Regions from separate parts of the Pseudomonas sp. NPDC090208 genome, predicted to be linked through region 1. Evidence: predicted binding sites of a transcription regulator. Region 1 holds the regulator's gene; each other region holds the start of a gene.
What was found. The regulator sigma-54, encoded in region 1, starts transcription at its own class of promoters, with help from an activator protein. The targets are predictions, from matches to a motif close to ANTGGCATNNANNTTGCTNT.
Positions count from the first base shown of each region.

Region 1 (4,378 bases):
TGCAGGCCCAGCTTGTTGATGATGGTGATCTGGTGAGCGGGCATTGCGGTCGGGATCCTTTCAGCTGAGGTCGCGATGGCGGACCTGAACGTTCTTGAGCGATTGCTGCAGCACCCGACCCAGACGTTCGGTCAGGTAGACGGAGCGGTGGTGTCCGCCGGTGCAGCCAATGGCAATGGTGACGTAGGCACGGTTGCTCGCGGCGAAACGCGGCAGCCATTTGGTCAGATAGGCGCTGATGTCCTGAAACATTTCTTCGACATCCGGTTGCGCATCGAGGTATTCGGCCACCGGCTGGTCGAGGCCGGATTGCTCGCGCAGCTCCGGTTTCCAGTAGGGATTGGGCAGGCAGCGCACATCGAACACCAGATCGGCGTCCACGGGCATGCCGCGTTTGAAGCCGAAGGATTCGATGAGGAAGGCCGTGCCTGGCTCGGGTTTGTTCAGTAGGCGCAGTTTGAGCGTGTCACGCAGTTGATAGAGGTTCAGGCGCGTGGTGTCGATGGTCATGTCGGCCAGATCGATGATCGGTCCGAGCAGGGTCTTTTCATCACGGATCGCTTCGGCCAGCGAGCGGGTTGCGGTGCTCAGCGGGTGGCGGCGGCGGGTTTCCGAGAAGCGCTTGAGCAGCGTCGACTCATCGGCATCGAGAAACAGGACGTCGCACTGGATATGGCGACTGCGAACCTCTTCGAGCATTCGCGGAAAGCGGGTCAGATGGCTGGGCAGGTTGCGCGCGTCGATGGACACGGCCAGCAGCGGTTCAGCCAGCTCGGTATTGATCAGCGCGCGCTCGGCAAGCTCGGGGAGCAGGCCGGCGGGCAGGTTGTCGACGCAGTAGAAACCGCTGTCTTCGAGAACATCGAGGGCCGTGCTCTTGCCGGAGCCGGAGCGGCCGCTGACGATGATCATGCGCATGGTCAGTGACCGTTCTGTACGTGCAGTACGACGTTGTAGAGTTCGTCGGCGCTTTTGGCGCCCCTCAGGCTGGCGCGGACTTCGCTGCGGTCAAGCATGCTGGCGATCTGGCGCAGCAACTCCAGGTGCGCATCGGTTGCGGCTTCCGGGACCAGCAGGACGAACAGCAGGTCTACGGGAGCGCCATCGATGGCGTCGAAGTCGACCGGCGCATCCAGATGCAGGACGGCGCTGATCGGTGAGGTGCAGCCCTTGAGCCGGCAATGGGGGATGGCGATGCCGTTGCCAAAGCCGGTCGAGCCGAGTTTTTCCCGGGCAATGAGGCTCTCGAACACCAGCTGGCTGTCGAGTTCGGGAATTTCCCGGCCGATCAGGTTGGCGATTTGTTCGAGAACACGTTTTTTACTGCCGCCTGGCACGTTCACGAGTGAACGGCCAGGGGTCAGGATGTTTTCAAGTCGGATCATGGGTGGGGAGTGTCAGCGAGCGGCCGCACCTTTGAGGATGCTTTGCTGCTTTTCCTTATGCTTGAGCAATTGTCTGTCTAGCTTGTCAGTGAGCAGGTCGATGGCGGCGTACATGTCGTCATGTTCGGCGTTGGCAACCACCTCTCCTCCGTGGATATGCAGTGTGGCCTCGATTTTCTGCTTCAGTTTCTCGACGGCCATCGTCACCTGCACATTGGTAATCTTGTCAAAGTGCCCTTCGAGCTTTTTCAGCTTCAGCTCGACGTATTCGCGCAGGGGCTTGGTCACTTCCAGTTGGTGTCCACTGATGTTGACTTGCATACAGCTTCTCCTTCGTTGCCAGTGCATTAAGAGGCAGGCGTGGTGCCTGCCACTGGAACGCTGTGGCGGGTGACCTCTACATCAGTCGCTTGCGCTCGCTCGAAGGTGCGATCCCCAGGGATTCGCGGTACTTGGCGACTGTGCGACGGGCCACTTGAATGCCTTGTGCCTCCAGTAAACCAGCGATCTTGCTGTCGCTCAACGGCTTTTTCTGATTTTCCGCGGCAACCAGTTTTTTGATGATTGCGCGAATCGCCGTGGACGAGCACTCGCCGCCTTCGGAGGTGCTGACGTGGCTGGAAAAGAAGTACTTGAGTTCGTAGATGCCACGCGGGGTGTGCATGTATTTCTGCGTGGTCACCCGGGAGATCGTCGACTCGTGCATGCCCACCGCTTCGGCGATGTCGTGCAGGACCAGAGGCTTCATCGCTTCGTCGCCGTATTCGAGGAAGCCGCGCTGATGCTCGACGATCTGGGTCGCCACCTTCATCAGGGTCTCGTTGCGGCTCTGCAGGCTCTTGATGAACCAACGTGCTTCTTGCAACTGGTTGCGCATGAAAGTGTTGTCGGCGCTGGTGTCGGCGCGACGCACGAAGCCGGCGTACTGTGGATTGACCCGCAGGCGCGGTACGGCTTCCTGGTTGAGTTCGACCAGCCAGCGTTCGTTGTCCTTGCGCACGATGACGTCGGGGACGACGTATTCGGCTTCGCTGGACTCGATCTGTGAGCCGGGGCGCGGGTTGAGGCTCTGGACCAGTTCGATGACCTGACGCAGGTCGTCTTCCTTGAGCTTCATGCGGCGCATCAGCTGTGCGTAGTCACGGCTACCGAGCAGGTCGATGTAGTCACTGACCAGGCGTTGGGCTTCGGCCAGCCACTTGGTCTTGACCGGCAGCTGGCGCAATTGCAGCAGCAGGCATTCGCTGAGGGTGCGGGCGCCGACGCCGGCAGGTTCGAACTGCTGGATGCGGTGCAGAACGGCTTCGATTTCGTCCAGCTCGATGTCGAGCTCGGGATCGAAAGCGTCGAGCAGCTCTTCCAGCGATTCGTCCAGATAGCCCTGATTGTTGATGCAATCGATCAGGGTCACGGCAATCAGGCGGTCGGTGTCGGACATCGGCGCCAGATTGAGCTGCCAGAGCAGGTGGCTTTGCAGGCTTTCACCGGCGGACGTACGGGTGGTGAAGTCCCACTCGTCATCGTCGTTGCTGGGCAGGCTGCTGGCGCTGGTCTGGTAGATGTCTTCCCAGGCGGTGTCGACCGGCAGCTCGTTGGGGATGCGTTCGCTCCACTCGCCGTCCTCGAGGTTGTCGACGGTCGGCGCGGCTTCCTGATAGGTCGGTTCCTGGATATCGGCGTTGGGCTTCTGTTCGATGTTGTCGGCCATCGGGTCGGCATTATCGAAATCGTCGCCTTCTTCCTGGCGTTCCAGCATGGGATTGGACTCCAGCGCTTCCTGGATTTCCTGCTGGAGGTCCAGGGTCGACAACTGAAGCAAGCGGATGGCCTGTTGCAGCTGCGGTGTCATCGTCAGCTGCTGGCCCATTCTCAAGACTAGCGAAGGTTTCATGGCAGGGGCTTAACACCTTGTTCGCCGGCGCTCGTGCGCGCCATCCACTACTGGGCGCCAGAAGGCGCCAAATTAAGCAAATTATATGCCTGAAACCGAGGTGTTTGCCTAGGGTGCGAAGACAATTAATCCGGGGCTGGCGATGAGCGTATGTTGCCGGTCGCGTTCAGCCCCGTGCCGTTCCTTGATTACAGGCGGAATTCGTGACCGAGGTACACTTCCTTGACCAACTGGTTGGCCAGGATGGTTTCGGCATCGCCTTCCGCGATCAACTGCCCATCGTTGACGATGTAGGCGGTTTCGCAGATATCCAGTGTTTCGCGTACGTTGTGGTCGGTGATCAGGACACCGATGCCCTTGGCCTTGAGGTGATGAATGATTTGCTTGATGTCGCCCACGGAGATCGGGTCTACACCGGCAAACGGTTCATCCAGCAGGATGAATTTCGGCGCAGTGGCCAGCGCGCGGGCGATTTCAACACGACGTCGCTCACCACCGGACAGGCTCATGCCAAGGTTGTCACGGATGTGGGTGATATGGAATTCCTGCAGCAGGCTTTCCAGTTCCTTGCGACGTCCGGCGCGGTCGAGATCCTTGCGGGTCTCGAGGATCGCCATGATGTTGTCCGATACCGACAGTTTGCGGAAGATCGACGCCTCTTGCGGCAGATAGCCGATACCGGCGCGGGCGCGGCCGTGCATCGGCTGGTGGCTGACGTCCATTTCGTCGATCAGCACACGGCCCTGATCGGCCTGCACCAGGCCGACGATCATGTAGAAGCAGGTGGTCTTGCCGGCGCCGTTGGGGCCAAGCAAGCCGACGATCTGGCCGCTCTCGATGGACAGGCTGACGTCACGGACGACCTGACGACTCTTGTAGCTCTTCGCCAGGTGTTGGGCTTTCAGCGTTGCCATTACTGGGCCTTCTGCTGGTCGGTTTTCTTTTTCGGCTGGATCACCATGTCGACGCGAGGACGCGCCTCGGTCAGCTTGCTGCCTGTAGCGCGACCGGCGCTGGCGAGCTTGCGTTCCGTGTCATAGACGATTTTCTCGCCTTGCGTGGTGTTGTTGTCCTTGTCGACCACCTTGGCCTTGTCGATCAG
Region 1 is NZ_JBIVCU010000002.1:134,262-138,639, forward strand. Features, by position in the region: gene ACIPL0_RS03625 (HPr family phosphocarrier protein) at 1-44, opposite strand, end outside; gene rapZ (RNase adapter RapZ) at 61-918, opposite strand; gene ptsN (PTS IIA-like nitrogen regulatory protein PtsN) at 921-1,385, opposite strand; gene hpf (ribosome hibernation-promoting factor, HPF/YfiA family) at 1,398-1,706, opposite strand; gene ACIPL0_RS03645 (RNA polymerase factor sigma-54) at 1,783-3,276, opposite strand; gene lptB (LPS export ABC transporter ATP-binding protein) at 3,465-4,190, opposite strand; gene lptA (lipopolysaccharide transport periplasmic protein LptA) at 4,190-4,378, opposite strand, start outside.

Region 2 (4,378 bases), on a different contig from region 1:
ACGTTGTCGACGATCGACTGGTACAGCGGGGTCATGTCTTCGGCCATGTCGGTGTGGTCCAGACCGGCGATGCCGTTCAGGGCCGAGGCGTAGACGACTTTGAAGTCCAGCTGGTCGTCAGTGGCGCCCAGGTTGTCGAACAGGTCGAAGATCTGGTCCAGAACCCAGTCAGGGCGCGCGCCCGGACGGTCGACCTTGTTGATCACGACGATAGGCTTCAGACCGGCTTCGAAGGCCTTCTTGGTCACGAAACGGGTTTGCGGCATCGGGCCGTCTTGAGCGTCGACCAGCAGCAGCACGGAGTCGACCATCGACATCACGCGCTCAACCTCGCCACCGAAGTCGGCGTGGCCGGGGGTGTCGACGATGTTGATGTGGTAGCCATTCCAGTTGATCGCGGTGTTTTTCGCCAGAATGGTAATGCCGCGTTCTTTTTCCTGGTCGTTGGAGTCCATCACGCGCTCGTCGTTGAGCTCGTTGCGCTCCAGGGTGCCGGATTGACGCAGCAGCTTGTCGACGAGGGTAGTTTTACCGTGGTCAACGTGAGCGATGATGGCGATGTTGCGTAGATTTTCGATCACTTGTGTATCTCGATCAGAGGATTCGGTGAGCTGCCTGAATGCAGACAGCTATGAACGGTAGAGCCGGCTAAAGCCGTTACGGCTGACGACTGCTGTCGGGGGGCCGGTGACGCAAGCCACAGGCAAACAGCCCCGGGCACTTAGCTCGGTCGATAAACGCGCACATTGGCATGCCCCTCACTGAGCAGATGATGAGCATGCAGGCGACTCATGACGCCTTTGTCGCAATACAGCAGGTACTGGCGCGTCGGGTCCAGTTCCTTGAAACGGCTGTTCACTGCATAGAACGGCAACGTTTGTACTTCAATGCCGGCCAGTTCCAGCGGGTTGTCTTCGGCTTCATCCGGGTGACGGATGTCGATGACGACCTGCCCGGCAAGGGCCTGGCTGACTTCTTCGACCTGGACGTCCTGGCCCAGCTCTTCGATCACGCGATCGATCGGCACCAGCCGGGCCTTCTCGATGGCACGTTCGAGAATCGCCATGTCGAACTCTTTCTCTTCATGCTCGACGCGGTAGCGCTTGGCGGCAGTCTTCGGGTTGACCGAAATGACGCCGCAGTATTCCGGCATGTGCCGGGCAAAAGCGCCGCTGCCGATACGGTCGGCCTCGTCGATGATGTCCTGTTTGTGACTGACGATCAGCGGGCGCAGGACCAGCTTGTCTGTCACACAGTCGATCACCGACAGGTTCGGCAGGGTCTGGCTCGACACCTGGGAAATCGCCTCGCCGGTCACCAGCGCATCGATTTCCAGACGGTCGGCCATCTGGCTCGCCGCACGCAACATCATACGCTTCAAAACGACACCCATATGACTGTCGTCGACTTTTCCGAGAATTTCTCCGAGAACTTCCTCGAACGGTACGCTGATGAACAGCACTCGCTGGGAGCTGGCGTACTTTTTCCAGAGGAAGTGCGCCACTTCCATCACGCCCAGCTCATGGGCACGGCCGCCCAGATTGAAGAAGCAGAAGTGGCTCATCAGGCCGCGACGGATGACGTGGTACGCGGCCACGGTGGAGTCGAAACCACCGGACATCAGCACCAGGGTCTGCTCCAGCGAGCCCAGCGGGTAGCCGCCGATGCTGTTGTGCTGGCTGTGGATCACGAACAGGCGCTGGTCGCGGATTTCGATCCGCACCTCGATTTCCGGCTCTTTCAGCGAAATGCCGGCGGCACCGCACTCGCGGCGCAGTTTGCTGCCGACATAGCGCTCGACGTCCATGGAACTGAAGTCATGGTGGCCGCCGCGCTTGCAGCGCACCGAAAAGATCTTGCCGGGCAGCTCATGGCCGAAGTGCTGTTTGCACTTCTCATAGATGTCGTCCATGTCGCCCAGCGGGTATTCGTCGACCTGCAGGAAATGCGTGATGCCCGGCATGCAGCTCAGGCGCTCGGTCATTTCATGCAGGGCTTTGGGGTCCTCGACCTTCGTTTCGACCTCAAGGTTGTCCCACACGCCATCCACCACCAGCGCCGGGTCCAGATCACGGAGCACGGTGCGGATGTTCTTGGCCAGCTGCTTGATGAAGCGCTTGCGCACAGGCCGGCTTTTGATGGTGATTTCCGGAAAGACTTTGACGATTAGTTTCATGAAAAACAGCGCGCGAGGTGCCGGTCGAAAAAGGGGGGCGCGGATTATAGCGGAAATTGCTCAAGGTTTAACCAGTTATCGTGCAGCCGATCATCAGCGCACCAATTTGGGACTGTATACAATCCTAGAGCACCACATTGGTGCGTTCATTTTCACAAATGCGACCTTTTACGCCTGAAAAGCCGCTGTTTTCCGCTAAAAACCCAACACGGGGCACTGGCATGCAAATTGCTCCCTTGTGAGGCAGGTTGCCTTGGCAGACTATCGCGCCCGGCATCACCCATATTTAGGGGCCAACCACTATCAGGCCCTAATCCACCCCGGAGGACAGCATGTCGAAGTCGGTTCAACTCATCAAAGATCATGACGTTAAGTGGATTGATCTGCGCTTCACGGACACCAAAGGCAAGCAGCAGCACGTCACCATGCCAGCGCGCGATGCTCTGGACGACGATTTCTTCGAAGTCGGCAAGATGTTCGACGGCTCGTCCATCGAAGGCTGGAAAGGCATCGAAGCCTCCGACATGATCCTGCTGCCGGACGACGAAACCGCCGTTCTGGACCCGTTCACCGAAGAACCGACCCTGATCCTGGTCTGCGACATCATCGAACCTTCGACCATGCAAGGTTACGACCGCGACCCACGCGCCATCGCTCACCGCGCTGAGGAATACCTGAAGTCCACCGGTATCGGTGACACCGTATTCGTCGGTCCAGAGCCAGAATTCTTCATCTTTGACTCGGTCAAGTTCAAGTCCGACATCTCCGGCTCCATGTTCAAGATCTTCTCCGAACAAGGTTCGTGGATGACTGACCAGGACGTCGAAGGCGGCAACAAAGGCCACCGTCCAAGCGTCAAAGGCGGCTACTTCCCGGTTCCACCGGTCGACCACGACCACGAAATCCGTACTGCCATGTGCAACGCACTGGAAGAAATGGGCCAGACCGTCGAAGTTCACCACCACGAAGTGGCGACTGCCGGCCAGAACGAAATCGGCGTGAAATTCAACACGCTGGTCAAGAAGGCTGACGAAGTTCAGACCCTGAAATACGTTGTTCACAACGTTGCCGACGCTTACGGCCGCACTGCGACCTTCATGCCGAAGCCACTGTACGGCGACAACGGTTCGGGCATGCACGTTCACATGTCGATCGCCAAAGACGGCAAGAACACCTTCGCTGGCGAAGGCTATGCCGGTCTGTCCGACACCGCTCTGTACTTCATCGGCGGCATCATCAAGCACGGTAAGGCCCTGAACGGCTTCACCAACCCGGCGACCAACTCGTACAAGCGTCTGGTTCCAGGCTTCGAAGCGCCAGTCATGCTGGCCTACTCGGCGCGTAACCGTTCGGCTTCGATCCGTATTCCTTACGTCTCCAGCCCACGTGGCCGTCGTATCGAAGCTCGCTTCCCGGATCCGGCTGCCAACCCGTACCTGGCTTTCGCAGCACTGCTGATGGCCGGTCTGGACGGTATCCAGAACAAGATCCACCCAGGCGATGCAGCCGACAAGAACCTGTACGACCTGCCGCCAGAAGAAGCAGCAGAAATCCCGCAAGTATGCGGCAGCCTGAAAGAAGCTCTGGAAGAGCTGGACAAAGGCCGTGCATTCCTGACCAAGGGCGGCGTATTCAGCGACGACTTCATCGACGCTTACATCGCTCTGAAATCGGAAGAAGAAATCAAGGTCCGCACTTTCGTGCACCCACTGGAATACGACCTGTACTACAGCGTCTGATCCAGTTGCCCGGCTTCGCCCGGGTGATTTGAAAAGAGGCCACCTTCGGGTGGCCTTTTTTATTGCACGCTTTTTGTGATGCCGACGGTTTTGTGGGAGCCGGCTTGCTGGCGAATGCGTTGTGTCATTCCCCGCTTTGGTGGCAGGCCTGACGGGTTCGCCAGCAAGCCGGCTCCTACAGGACCGTGTACGCAGCGCCCGCACGTGCCGCGCCGAACCCGCCTGCAATGCTCTATGCTTGGCACCCAACTGTCGTCGTTGTCGTTCTGGAGTCTTCATGCGTCAAAGCCTTGCCTTAGCGCTGCTGTTGCTTTCGCTGCCCGCCGCTGCGCAGATCTACAAATACACCGACGCCAATGGCAATACCGCCTACAGCAACCAGCCACCTGACGGCACCAAGGCCCAGGCGGTGGAGTTGCCGCCGCTCAACCGCGTCGAAACGGCGCCTGTGACGTCCGCGCCG
Region 2 is NZ_JBIVCU010000014.1:80,178-84,555, forward strand. Features, by position in the region: gene typA (translational GTPase TypA) at 1-581, opposite strand, end outside; gene thiI (tRNA uracil 4-sulfurtransferase ThiI) at 722-2,176, opposite strand; gene glnA (glutamate--ammonia ligase) at 2,509-3,915, shown strand; gene ACIPL0_RS22090 (DUF4124 domain-containing protein) at 4,193-4,378, shown strand, end outside.
Region 2: glnA (glutamate--ammonia ligase) is a predicted target of sigma-54. The motif match lies at 2,392-2,411, and genes of this name have one in related genera.

Region 3 (4,378 bases), on a different contig from region 1:
ACATCACGGTGCTCGCCTAAATAAACACCTTGCCAGGTACCCATCGCCAGACGGCCGTCCGTTACCGGAATCAGCAGCTGACAGCCCAGCAGGCTGGCCTTGAAGTGCGCGGGCAGGTCGTCCGGGCCTTCGTCGTCATGTTCATAGCCGCCCTGCCCCTGAGGCACTAGGCGGTTGAAGAAACGCTCGAAGTCGCGACGTACTGCCGGGTCGGCGTTTTCGTTGATGGTCAACGAGGCCGACGTATGCTGCAGCCAGAGGTGCAACAACCCGATGCGGCAATCCTTAAGGCCCGGCAAGGCCGAAACGATCTCGTCAGTTACCAGATGGAATCCGCGAGGCCTTGCCCGCAGGGTAATTCTGGTCTGTTGCCACATACGCTTCTCCGCCCTTCGGCGCGCATTCTAACGCGCTGAAAAAAAAAACAAAGCGTGCAATGAACGACGTTTTCTGTAAGTCGTACGCCCATACAGATATTCGTCTGAAACCGTTCTGGCACCACCGTTCCAGCCGCATGCCTGCGAGCTTCACGGAGTATTGTGCGGCGCCTTGCGCCCAGCCCTCCTATCGACAAACGCCAGACAAAAAAATGCCCGGTAATCCGGGCATTTTTTCACGATGTCGTGATTACAAGTTGTAGCCACGCTCGTTGTGTTGCGCAAGGTCCAGACCGACCGCTTCTTCTTCCTCGGTGACACGCAGGCCCATGACCGCGTCCAGTACCTTGAGGATGATGAAGGTGACGATCGCGGTGTAGATCACCGTGAAACCGACGCCTTTGCACTGAATCCAGACTTGTGCGGCGATGTCGGTGACAGTGCCGAAGCCGCCCAGCGACGGGGCTGCGAACACACCGGTCAGGATCGCGCCGAGGATACCGCCGATACCGTGTACGCCGAAGGCGTCCAGGGAATCGTCGTAGCCCAGCTTGCGTTTCAGGCTGGTGGCGCAGAAGAAGCAGACCACGCCAGCGGCCAGACCGATGACCAGACCGCCCATCGGGCCGACAGTACCGGCAGCCGGGGTGATGGCAACCAGACCGGCAACCACGCCCGAGGCGATACCCAGTGCGCTTGGCTTACCGTGGGTCAGCCATTCGGCGAACATCCAGCCCAGCGCTGCAGCAGCGGTGGCGATCTGGGTGACCAGCATGGCCATGCCGGCAGTGCCGTTGGCGGCGGCTGCGGAACCGGCGTTGAAGCCGAACCAGCCTACCCACAGCATTGCAGCGCCGACCAGGGTGTAACCCAGGTTGTGCGGAGCCATCGGAGTGGTCGGGAAGCCTTTGCGCTTTCCCAGTACCAGGCACGCCACCAGACCGGCGACACCGGCGTTGATGTGGACCACGGTGCCGCCCGCGAAGTCGAGCACGCCCCAGTCCCACAGCAGGCCGCCTACACCGCTCCAGACCATGTGCGCGATCGGCGCATAGACCAGGGTGAACCAGATGGCCATGAAGATCAGCATCGCGGAGAACTTCATGCGCTCGGCGAAGGCACCGACGATCAGCGCCGGGGTGATGATGGCGAAGGTCATCTGGAAGGTGACGAACACCGCTTCAGGGAACAGTGCCGCAGCACCCGTGATGCTGGACGGGGTGATACCCGCCAGGAACGCCTTCGACAGACCGCCGACGAAAGAGTTGAAGTTCAGAACGTTGGCTTCCATACCGGTGGTATCGAACGCCAGGCTGTAGCCGTAGACCATCCACAGGATGCTGATCAGGCCGGTGATGGCAAAACATTGCATCATGACCGACAGAACGTTTTTCGAACGAACCATGCCGCCGTAGAACAGCGCCAGGCCCGGAATGGTCATGAACAGCACCAGTGCGGTGGAGGTCAGCATCCAGGCGGTATCGCCTGAGTTGAGTACAGGGGCTGCCACTTCGTCCGCCGCCATGGCCAGGCCAGGGGTTACGAGGGACAACAGGGCTCCTAGCCCTGCGAATTGACGCAGAGTCATATTGTTTTCTCCTGGGGCGTTGGGTTTGGCGGCTTAGATGGCGTCGGTATCGGTTTCGCCGGTACGGATGCGAATAGCCTGTTCCAGATTGACCACGAAGATCTTGCCGTCACCGATCTTGCCGGTGTTGGCGGCCTTGGTTATCGCTTCGATAACGCGGTCCAGATCCTTGTCGTCGATCGCAACATCGATCTTCACCTTGGGAAGGAAGTCGACTACGTATTCCGCACCGCGATACAGCTCGGTGTGGCCTTTCTGACGTCCGAAGCCTTTGACTTCAGTTACCGTGATGCCCTGCACGCCGATTTCGGACAACGACTCGCGGACGTCGTCCAACTTGAACGGCTTGATGATGGCAGTGACTAGCTTCATGAAACTTTCTCCCGAATTGGTGGACTTGCCCCAGGAAAACAAACCCGTCTCAAGTCTAAGCGCAGTGTCTGGCTTTGTAACGCGTCGAAGGCCCGAAACAGACCTGACCCTTTCCAGAAAACCGCTTCTGACGAAACACTTCCCCGCTCCGCCTGCCGCACTGCATTCGTCACAGCGACTGCATCAGTGCATGGGTCACATGCCTCTAAGCAGAAAGCTTGCCATCTCGCGAAAACCCGCCAATTACGGCGCTTTGATGGCCACTCGCTGCGCCCGGATCGCCATCATCCAATCCAGCCGCACGATAACAGTGCGCACGCCCGCGACCCGATGCGCGAAAATCGTGCAGGTCTGCGCCGTGAATTGACTGTAGACGCTGCGTGTTACACTGCCGCCCCGCTGACCGAGGAAAGACACCATGCTCGCGCCCAAAGCCTTTATCGACGCCCTGAGTGGCCACGCTTCGCGGCTGTTCAACGGCGAGACGCCACTGCCGCGCAACGAATTCGAAACCCAGTTCAAGGCCCTGCTGCAAAGCGGTTTCAGCAAGCTGGATCTGGTCAGCCGGGAAGAGTTCGACAGCCAGATGGTTGTCCTCGCCCGCACCCGTGCCCGTCTTGAGGCACTGGAAGCGAAAATGGCCGAGCTGGAAGCGCAACTGGCGGCGCAACCCAAGGAATGATTCACCGGAGTGCGTCGCTGCTGCCCTGTCATTGAACATGGGCAGTACCGACCGTCACCCACACCCTGTGGGAGCGAATTCATTCGCGATTGGCCCGTACAGCCGACATGGACTCTGTGTCCGCGACACCGCATCGCGAATGAATTCGCTCCCACAGTGCAGCTTCCCATCCAAATACTTCAGAAACGTCCTACATCTTTCCCCCGGGCAACTTGCTAATTTCCCCGCCCTCGCGACCACGACGTTTCATACATCCCGATAGCCCTGTTCTCACGCTGGCAGCACTGACTTCGGTGCGGCCTGTGTCACATCGGCTACGCATTCGTCAGCGTGCGCCGACCTGCGGACTATGCTGCTGAGCACGGAGAATGATGACGGCCAGCAGTTGCTGCCGATTGTCGTGACCGATCAGACGCTGCTTCCACTTGGCCGGGACCCGACCAGATGCCCTCGATTTACCAGCTCAAACCCGCGTTTCAGAATCTTTTGCGCCCCTGCGTGCAGCGCCTGTATGACCGGGGCGTGACCGCCAATCAGATCACCCTGCTGGCCGCGCTCGGCTCAGTGCTGGTCGGCGCGCTGATCGCGCTGTTTTCCACACACCTCGGCGTCTTCATCCTGGTGCCGCTGTGGATGCTGATTCGCATGGCGCTCAACGCCATCGACGGCATGCTCGCCCGCGAATTCGGGCAGAAGTCCGATCTGGGGGCGTATCTCAACGAACTTTGCGACCTGATTGCCGACAGTGCGCTGATCCTGCCTTTTCTATTGATCCCCGAAGTGAGCTTACTGCTGGTCCTGCTCGCCACCTTGCTGGCGTGGCTCAGTGAATACGCTGGCGTCATGGGGCCGATGATCGGCGCCAGCCGCCGTTATGACGGCCCGATGGGCAAAAGCGACCGGGCCTTTGCCTTCGGCGTCATCGCCACCGGCATTGCCCTTGGCTGGCTCGGCGCGACCTGGATCAACCTGCTGCTGGCGCTGATCTGCGCCCTACTGCTGTACACCCTGATCAACCGGATCCGTCAGGGATTGAAAGAAGTTCAGGAACACACCCCTTCTGCATAAGGATGTTGCAATGCGCGCGTTTCACAACCAGACCTTCACCTGCCACGACGGCGTCGAGCTGTTCTACCGCCACTGGCCGGCCACCGAAACGACGCAGGACGCACCGCGCCAGGCCGTCGTGCTGCTGCATCGGGGACATGAGCATTCCGGGCGCATCGCCCATCTGGTCGATGAACTGAACCTGGCCGGTTTCGACTTCTTCGCCTGGGACGCCCGGGGCCACGGCCAGTCGCCGGGGGCGCGTGGCGACAGCCCGAGCTTCGCCACCAGCGTGCGCGACTTGCAGACCTT
Region 3 is NZ_JBIVCU010000001.1:568,590-572,967, forward strand. Features, by position in the region: gene ACIPL0_RS02480 (secondary thiamine-phosphate synthase enzyme YjbQ) at 1-377, opposite strand, end outside; gene ACIPL0_RS02485 (ammonium transporter) at 628-1,965, opposite strand; gene glnK (P-II family nitrogen regulator) at 1,999-2,337, opposite strand; gene ACIPL0_RS02495 (accessory factor UbiK family protein) at 2,756-3,019, shown strand; gene ACIPL0_RS02500 (CDP-alcohol phosphatidyltransferase family protein) at 3,464-4,087, shown strand; gene ACIPL0_RS02505 (bifunctional alpha/beta hydrolase/class I SAM-dependent methyltransferase) at 4,098-4,378, shown strand, end outside.
Region 3: glnK (P-II family nitrogen regulator) is a predicted target of sigma-54. The motif match lies at 2,544-2,563, and genes of this name have one in related genera.

Region 4 (4,378 bases), on a different contig from region 1:
TCGCGTTTCGACGCGCCTTGGGGGTTGGAGCTGCTGCCATCGCGGAAGTCGCGGTTGAAGTAGACGGTGCGCGCTTCAAGGTTCGCCTTGCTGTCCTCCAGAAAGCCTTCGGCCTGTACGGTGGGGATGAGGCCGGCGCAGAGTGACAGCGTGCCAAGGCCGGCCAGCGCGCGCTGCCGGGTAGGGCGAATAAGCATGTGAAGCTCCAGATGAGACGAAAACCGATGCGGATGGATTGCACGAACTCGCACGCAGGTCGCGGCAGCGAGCGTTGCGAGGGCGCGCAGTATCGGCAGTCGACTGGCTGATCGCTATTCCACCTTTGTATAGCGTTCTCGCGCAAAGGCCCGAAGCAGAGCGGTTTATGTACACCTGAGCGGTTAATGACCGGTTGTGGCATGGCTACAGGCGGGTGGAACGTCGCGGTCAGGGCAGGGTCAAGATCAGTAGGCCGGTGTCCGGCCCCGACTGAGGAGACATTGATGAAAGTCTGGACTATTTCGTTTCTCGATAAGGAAGGTGTGCAGCAGAGCCTCGATCTTGAATCCGAGCAGCGTCCCAGTGAGGAGGAGGCTGCGCGGCGCCTGCGTCCGCGCCTGTTCCCGGTCACCAATGACCTTGACCTCAATGACCTTGAAGGTCGAACACAGGAGCCGACTGTCAGAACGCTCAAGGAGCAGAACGCGGTGCAGATCATTTCCATCGTCGAGGCGTCGTGACCGGCGCCGTGCCACTGTTCAGGGCCGCCGGTTGGCAACGCGCCGCCAATCGGCGTACTCTGCGAGCGAGGCCGGTGGCGTATCGGTGCGAGTCAGCTCGTGAACCGGTCGCCGATCTGTAACTGCAACACCGGTCTTGTCAGCGACATGCTTGAATCCCGGGTGGCAGATGATCTGTCGCTTTACTCCGGTGTACCGGGGGCATTTCGGGATCGTTGAAACTCTATCTATGTTGCATAGGAGGATGTTTCATGAGCACGACCTATCAAGAAGACATCAGCAGTCACGTGCTGCGCCGCATGAAGGACAGCGGTTTCGATTTCGCACGTATTCATCCCATCGAGTTCTACGCCGTTTTTCCGGATGAGGAGCGGGCGCGCCAGGCGGCAGACAAATTTCGCGGTGAATCCCTCAATGCCCAGATCAACGCCCGTGAGGACGGGGCCTGGCATCTGCAACTGAGCAAAGTGATGTACGCCACCTACGACGGCATAGGAGATTTCGAGCAGGACTTTCAGACCGCCATATCGGGTCTGGACGGTGAGGTCGAAGGGTGGGGCGTCAAGCACGAGATCCGGCGGTACAACTGATCAAGCGCCCTTTCGAATCTGCCGCCAGCGCCGTTCCGGCCTGGCGGCATACCGATATTTCTGATCCGTTCGCTTTCCGTGGGAGGGAGCCCTGCTCGCGAACAGTTAATTCCAGACGCTGCCATGGCGGCTGGCCCGGCGCTTTCGCGAGCAGGGCTCCCTCCCACAATCCGCATTTTTGACTCATCCCTTTGCGCGCAAAAAAAAGCCGCTCGAGCAAGAGCGGCGTCAAAGGGAATTCATTTTTTACCGACCCATACAGGCCAACGACCCGCATCGGTGCAGAAGCGCAGTTGCCTGCGAAGATGACGCGATTATCTGCAAACAAAGTGCTGTCGGGAAATCAACTCTGGCTATGCTGGTAATAGATTTTTCGGTGGTGGGACGCTTCTCTATGAAGCGTAGGAGAATTGGTTAGGACGGATCCTGCACAGGAATGGTGCGGGGTGCGTCGGGCTTTTATTCAACCAGTTGATTTTGAAGCGTTTATGCCGCTGGCACGGGCCTTGCGAAGGCCCCTGTGTCCATGGTGACAAGGAGTACGGCATGATCCGCACCTTTTATGACGAGATGTACGATGCAGGCGGCGCTGTCCGTCCGCATTATCGGGAATTCGCCCGTTGGCTGGGCGAAGCGCCGCCTGAGTTGCTCGCTCAGCGTCGGCGTGAGGCCGATCTTTTGTTTCATCGCGCCGGGATCACTTTCACGCTGTACGGCGACGAGCAGGGGACCGAACGTCTGATCCCCTTCGACACGATTCCTCGCAGCATCCCCGCCAGTGAATGGCGCGTGGTCGAACGCGGCTGCATCCAGCGGGTCAAGGCGCTGAACATGTTCCTTGCGGACCTCTATCACGATCAGCGCATCATCAAGGCCGGGATCATCCCTGCCGAACAGGTGCTGGCGAACGAGCAGTACCAGTTGGCGATGCAGGGGCTGAACCTGCACCGTGACCTGTACTCGCACATTTCCGGGGTTGACCTGGTGCGCGACGGTGACGGCACCTATTACGTGCTGGAAGACAACCTGCGCACACCGAGCGGCGTGAGCTACATGCTCGAAGACCGCAAGATGATGATGCGCCTGTTCCCAGAGCTGTTCGCCGCGCAACGCATTGCACCCATCGACCACTACCCCAATCTGCTGCTGGACACCCTGAAAAGTTCGAGCCCGCTGGATAACCCCAGCGTGGTGGTGCTGACGCCGGGTCGTTTCAACAGCGCATTCTTCGAGCACGCGTTTCTGGCTCGGGAAATGGGCGTCGAGCTGGTGGAAGGTGCCGACCTGTTCGTCCGCGATGACCGGGTGTTCATGCGCACCACCGACGGGCCGAAAGCGGTGGACGTGATTTATCGCCGTCTCGACGACGCGTTCCTCGATCCGCTGGCGTTCAACCCCGAATCGATGCTCGGCGTGCCGGGCCTGCTGTCGGCCTATCGCTCCGGCAACGTGGTGCTGGCCAACGCCATCGGCACCGGCGTGGCCGACGACAAGTCGATCTACCCGTTCGTCACCGACATGATCCGCTTCTACCTCGACGAGGAGCCGATCCTGAAAAACGTGCCGACCTGGCAGTGCCGCAAGCCGGAAGAACTGTCCCACGTGCTGGCCCACCTGCCGGAACTGGTGGTCAAGGAAACCCAGGGCTCCGGCGGCTACGGCATGCTGGTCGGCCCGGCTGCCACGGCCGCCGAGATCGAAGCCTTTCGCGAGCGCCTGAAAGCCAAGCCCCACGCGTACATCGCTCAACCGACCCTGTCCCTGTCGACCTGTCCGACCTTTGTCGAGAACGGCATCGCCCCGCGACACATCGACCTGCGCCCGTTCGTTCTGTCCGGCCGCGAAACCCGCGTCGTTCCCGGCGGGCTCACGCGCGTTGCGCTGCGTGAAGGCTCACTGGTGGTCAACTCGTCGCAGGGTGGCGGAACCAAGGACACCTGGGTGGTCGAGGATTAAGGATGCCTGCCAATGCTAAGTAGAACTGCCTCGGATTTGTATTGGATGTCGCGGTATCTGGAACGCGCGGAAAACCTCGCGCGGATGCTCGATGTCAGTTACTCGCTGTCGCTGATGCCGCAGGACGGTCGTGGCGACGGCCTCAATGAAATCGCCATGCCGCTGCTGATTACCGGCACCCTGGATGACTACCTGGAACGCCACGGTGAACTGCATGCCGAACGCCTGCTGCATTTCTTCGCCCTGGACGCCTCCAATCAGGCCAGCATTTTCAGTTGTCTGGCGGCGGCGCGGGCCAGTGCCCATGCGGTGCGTGGGCGCATTACTGCGGACATGTGGGAAAACATCAACGCCACGTACCTGGAAATTCGTGGCATCGCCGAACAGGGCCTGAGCCGTTATGGCATGAGCCGTTTCTGCGAGTGGGTCAAGGAGCGTTCGCACCTGTTCCGCGGTGCCACCTACGGCACCATCATGCGCAACGATGCGTTCCGCTTCATTCGCTTGGGCACCTTCATCGAGCGCGCCGACAACACCCTGCGCATGCTCGACGCCCGGTACGAGATGCTCGAACTGCGCGGGCCGTCGGCCAATGCCGCCGCCGACAACTCGGCGGCCGGCTACTACCAGTGGAGCGCCTTGCTCCGCGCGCTGTCGTCGTTCGAGGCCTACACCGAGGTGTATCGGGATGCGCCGGGCGCGCGGCAAGTGGCGGAGCTGTTGCTGTTGCGCGCCGACATTCCGCGTTCCCTGCGCGCCTGTCTGGAAGAGCTGGATCAGATTCTCGCCAGCCTGCCCGGTGCCAACGGTCGTCCGGCGCAGCGTCTGGCCGCCGAACTGGACGCGCGTCTGCGTTACACCGGTATCGACGAAATCCTCGGCGAAGGCCTGCACGAATGGTTGAACGAATTCATTCCGCTGCTGGCCCAACTGGGTAACGTTATTCACACTTCTTATCTGGAGGCAGCATGAGACTGTCCATTAGTCACGAGACCACCTATCACTACGACGATCAGGTCCGCGCCAGCATCCAGTATTTGCGTCTGACCCCACACGACAGCGAGCGCCAGCAGGTGCTCAGCTGGCAGTTGGCGTTACCGCGTCCAGTGCGGG
Region 4 is NZ_JBIVCU010000017.1:58,520-62,897, reverse strand. Features, by position in the region: gene ACIPL0_RS24320 (OprD family porin) at 1-197, opposite strand, end outside; gene ACIPL0_RS24315 (hypothetical protein) at 483-719, shown strand; gene ACIPL0_RS24310 (ribonuclease E inhibitor RraB) at 971-1,309, shown strand; gene ACIPL0_RS24305 (circularly permuted type 2 ATP-grasp protein) at 1,856-3,265, shown strand; gene ACIPL0_RS24300 (alpha-E domain-containing protein) at 3,278-4,237, shown strand; gene ACIPL0_RS24295 (transglutaminase N-terminal domain-containing protein) at 4,234-4,378, shown strand, end outside.
Region 4: ACIPL0_RS24305 (circularly permuted type 2 ATP-grasp protein) is a predicted target of sigma-54. The motif match lies at 1,803-1,822, and genes of this name have one in related genera.